DNA from 2 places in the Streptomyces yangpuensis genome. Region 2 is predicted to be linked to the other one. Evidence: riboswitches for the same ligand, from Rfam matches in the RefSeq annotation. Region 2 holds a riboswitch; the other holds the start of a gene.
The links. A riboswitch is a leader RNA that binds a small molecule or an ion and turns the genes downstream of it on or off. The one in region 2 is predicted to bind S-adenosylmethionine.
Positions count from the first base shown of each region.

Region 1: it holds a riboswitch for S-adenosylmethionine, as region 2 does, so the genes downstream of both, NRK68_RS09745 (aminotransferase class V-fold PLP-dependent enzyme) here and thrC (threonine synthase) in region 2, are expected to answer to the same signal.

Region 1 is NZ_CP102514.1:2,116,082-2,118,278, forward strand. It holds gene NRK68_RS09745 (aminotransferase class V-fold PLP-dependent enzyme) at 1-1,003, opposite strand, end outside; SAM riboswitch class IV at 1,224-1,340, opposite strand; gene trpD (anthranilate phosphoribosyltransferase) at 1,426-2,197, opposite strand, start outside.
Region 2 is NZ_CP102514.1:3,380,985-3,383,181, reverse strand. It holds gene NRK68_RS15340 (glucosyl-3-phosphoglycerate synthase) at 20-970, opposite strand; SAM riboswitch class I at 1,156-1,313, shown strand; gene thrC (threonine synthase) at 1,307-2,197, shown strand, end outside.

The DNA.
Region 1 (2,197 bases), 1.3 Mb from region 2:
GGACCTCGGCGAGGCCCTCACGGACCCGCTCCACCAGCCGCTGCTCGCGCGCCACCAGGTTCTCGAAGCCCGCCTCGGTCAGGGCCCGGCAGGCGGAGGCGATGGAGTAGACGCCGATGACGTTCGGGGAGCCGGCCTCGTGGCGCGCGGCCGTGGTGTGCCACTCGACGTCCACGCCGCCGTCCTCGCGGCGGGAGACCTTGCGGGAGGCTCCGCCGCCGGCCAGGTACGGCTCGGCCTGCCGCAGCCAGTCGGCGCGGCCGGCGAGGACACCCGAGCCGAAGGGTGCGTAGAGCTTGTGGCCGGAGAAGGCGACCCAGTCGACGTCGAGGTCGCGCACGGAGACGGGGTGGTGCGGGGCCAGCTGGGCGGCGTCCAGCACGATCCGCGCGCCGTGGGCGTGCGCGGCGGCGGCGAGTTCCTTCACCGGCCACAGCTCGCCGGTGACGTTGGACGCGCCGGTGACGCACACGAGCGCCGGGCCGTACGGCTCGCGGTCGGCGAGTGCCCGCTCCAGGGTGGCGACGGCCTCGGCCGGGGTGCGCGGCGCGTTGAGGTAGGTGACCTGCGCGTTCGTCCAGGGCAGGAGCGAGGCGTGGTGCTCGGTCTCGAAGACGAACACCTGGCAGTCGGCGGGGATGACCGCCGCGAGGAGGTTCAGGGAGTCGGTGGTGGAGCGGGTGAAGACGACCTGGTCGGTGGGGCGGCAGTCGAGGAATTCGGCGACCGTGGCCCGGCTCTGCTCGAAGAGGTCGGTGGAGAGCTGCGAGAGGTATCCGGCGCCGCGGTGGACGCTGCCGTAGTAGGGGGCGTAGGCGGCCACGTCGTCCCAGACCCGCTGGAGGGCGGGGGCGCTGGCCGCGTAGTCGAGGGCCGCGTAGGTGACCTCGCCGCCGGTGACGAGGGGGACGGTGACGTCGCGGCCGAGGACGGCGAGCGGCTCGGCGCAGGCGGGGTCCGACGCGGCAGTGGTGGCGACGGCGGCGTTCAGGGATGCGGACATGGCGGTATCTCCCGGCAGGCAGGGCTGAATGGCTTCGGTGTGCCCGTACGCGGGTACGGCGCTGCGGCCGTCCGGGGTACGGGAGGGGCCTCGGACGGGACGGTCGGGGTACGCCGAAATGACCCTGGTCCGAGGGTGAAGTAGGGGCGGCAGTCGCCCTATCGCATTCGCTTGCTCACGGAAAACGCTCCTCGAGAGACCAGGACCCCTGGTGTCGAGGGATCCGCGCTTGCCGTAGGCCTTGCTGCCTACAGCCCGGTCATCACCCGGGGCACCCCGCCACGGAAGGAGGGTTGCCGGACAGCAAGCCGGGGCCTGAACGCTGTCACTCGTGACCTGGTCCGCATCCTGCCACAAGATCCTCGTGCACAAGACCCCGGTCCGCATGGTGGACCGGGGTTTGGCTCGAAACGGGTGCCGGATCAGGCGTTGCTGGCCGTCACCCAGCGCTCCAGTGCGGCCCGGGCGGAACCGGAGTCGATCGACTCGGCCGCGCGGGTGATGCCGGCCGCGATCTGCTCCTCCAGGGTGCCCGGGCCCGGGTCCAGGGCGACCAGGGCGGCGGCGGAGTTCAGCAGGACGGCGTCGCGTACCGGTCCGGTCTCGCCGGCCAGCAGGCGGCGGGCCACGTCCGCGTTGTACGAGGGGTCCCCGCCGGCCAGGGCGGAGACGCCGACCAGCGGGATGCCGACGTCACGCGGGTCGAAGGACTGCTCGGAGACCTTGCCGTCGCGGACCCACCAGACCCGTGAGGTCGCGGTGGTGGTCAGTTCGTCGAGGCCGTCGTCGCCGCGGAAGACCAGGGCGGACGAGCCGCGCTCGGCGAGCACGCCGGCCACGATGGGGGCCATCCGGGGGTCGGCGACGCCGCTGGCCTGGGACCGTACGCGGGCGGGGTTGGTCAGCGGGCCGAGGACGTTGAAGGTGGTGCGGATGCCCAGTTCCCGGCGGGCGCCCGCGACGTGCCGCAGGGCCGGGTGGAACTTCACGGCGAAGCAGAAGGTGATGCCCGCCTCCTCCGCGACCCGCACCACGCCGTCGATGGGGAGGTCGAGGTTGACGCCGAGCTTCTCCAGGACGTCGGAGGAGCCGCTGGCGGAGGACGCGGCACGGTTGCCGTGCTTGACCACCTTGGCGCCGGTGCCTGCGACGACGATCGCCGACATCGTGGAGATGTTGACCGTCTTGGCGCCG
Region 2 (2,197 bases):
GCTCAAACGTATGGACACGTCACGCCACCCGGCGCCGGCCGTACTCCTTCACGCCCAGCATCGGCGGCCGCTCCTCGGTGTCCACCGGGTACGTGTGCGGCACGAAGCCCTCCGGGCCCCGCTCGAACTGCGTCAGCTCCGGCCGTACGAGGTGTCCGCGCGAGAGCCGTACCTGGGCCGTGCGGTAGATCGCCGCGGCCATCCGGCCCAGCGCCTGCCCGCCCTGATGGCGGTGGAGCCGCACGCCCACGTCCACCTGGGCCAGCGCGTCCAGTCCGACCGTGTGCAGCGCGTCGACCAGCAGGCCCAGCTCGACCCCGTAGCCCACCGGGAACGGCAGCCGCTCCAGCAGCGTGCGCCGTACGGCGTACTCGCCGCCCAGCGGCTGGACGAAGCCGGCCAGCTGCGGCCAGTGCAGGTTCAGCAGCGGGCGGGCGACCAGCTCGGTGACCCGGCCGCCCTGGCCGGGAGCGTCCCCCAGCGGGCGGTCGTACATCGCCTTGACGAACTGCACGCCGGGGTCGGTGAGCAGCGGGCCCACGATCCCGGAGACGAAGGTGGCCGAGAAGTCCCGCAGGTCGGCGTCGACGAAGCAGACGATGTCGCCGGTGGTGGCCAGCAGCGAGCGCCACAGCACCTCGCCCTTGCCGGGCAGCGCCGGGATCCTCGGCAGGATCTCGTCGCGGTGCACCACCCGGGCGCCGGCCTTCGCCGCGACCTCGGCGGTCCGGTCGGCCGAGCCCGAGTCGACCACGACCAGCTCGTCCACGAGCGGGACGGGCAGTCCCTCGATCAGCTCACGCCGGATGACCTCGACGATCGCGCCGACCGTTGCCTCCTCGTCCAGCGCGGGCAGCACCACGCTGACCGTGGTCCCGGCCGCCCGTTTGAGGTCGAGCAGCTGGTCGAGCGGTCGGTCGGCGGCGGACCAGGAGCGGTCGGCCAGCCAGCGCTCCACCTCTTCCAGCACCCTCAGTACTCCCTGCGTGTCGGCGATATGGCCGTCTTTGTGATCCATCTCGCGGTTCGGACGGCTGTCTCACCCGCCCGTCCCTTCGGTTACAGTCTTGAACAACGCGAAGGACCACCGCATGCCGGGGTCCCCCGCGCACAAACGCACCGGCGCGCCACAGAGCGCGTGTGCCGGTGCCATACCGCTCATCCAGAGGGGCAGAGGGACACGGCCCGTTGAAGCCCCGGCAACCCTCCAGTCGGTTCTCGCGATCGCGCAGCAGCGCTCGTCAGCGAGGTCCCCGGCTAGGGAAGGTGCCAATTCCGTCTCATGGCGAAATGCGCCATGGGGAAGATGAGGAGAAAGGGCCTCGCCATCATGGCTGCACAGACTGTCGCCACCTCTGTCGATCTCGGACCTGCCACGGGCCTTTCCTGTCGCGAGTGCGGTACCCGCTTCGAGCTCGGTCCCATCTTCGCGTGCGCCGAGTGCTTCGGACCTCTGGAAGTCGCCTACGAGCTGCCGACCGGTGACCCCGAAGCCCTGCGCGCCGCGATCGAGGCCGGCCCGAACAACATCTGGCGCTACGCGCCGCTGCTGCCCGTCCCCGCCGACGTGGCCGCCAAGCCCAGCCTGAACCCCGGCTTCACCAAGCTCGTCGACGCGGCCAACCTGGCCAAGGAGCTGGGCGTCACCGGCAAGCTGTACGTCAAGGACGACTCCGGCAACCCGACGCACTCCTTCAAGGACCGCGTCGTGGCCATCGCCGTCGAGGCCGCCCGCGCCTTCGGCTTCACCACGCTGTCCTGCTCCTCCACCGGCAACCTGGCCGGCGCCGTCGGCGCCGCGGCCGCCCGGGCCGGCTTCCGCTCGTGCGTGTTCATCCCGCACGACCTGGAGCAGGGCAAGGTCGTCATGGCCGGTGTGTACGGCGGTGACCTGGTCGGCATCGAGGGCAACTACGACGACGTCAACCGCTTCTGCTCCGAGCTCATCGGTGACCCGCTGGGCGAGGGCTGGGGCTTCGTCAACGTCAACCTGCGCCCGTACTACGGCGAGGGTTCCAAGACCCTCGCCTACGAGATCTGCGAGCAGCTCGGCTGGCAGCTGCCCGACCAGATCGTCATCCCGATCGCGTCCGGCTCGCAGCTCACGAAGATCGACAAGGGTCTGCAGGAGCTGATCAGGCTCGGCCTCGTCGAGGACAAGCCGTACAAGATCTTCGGGGCCCAGGCCGAGGGCTGC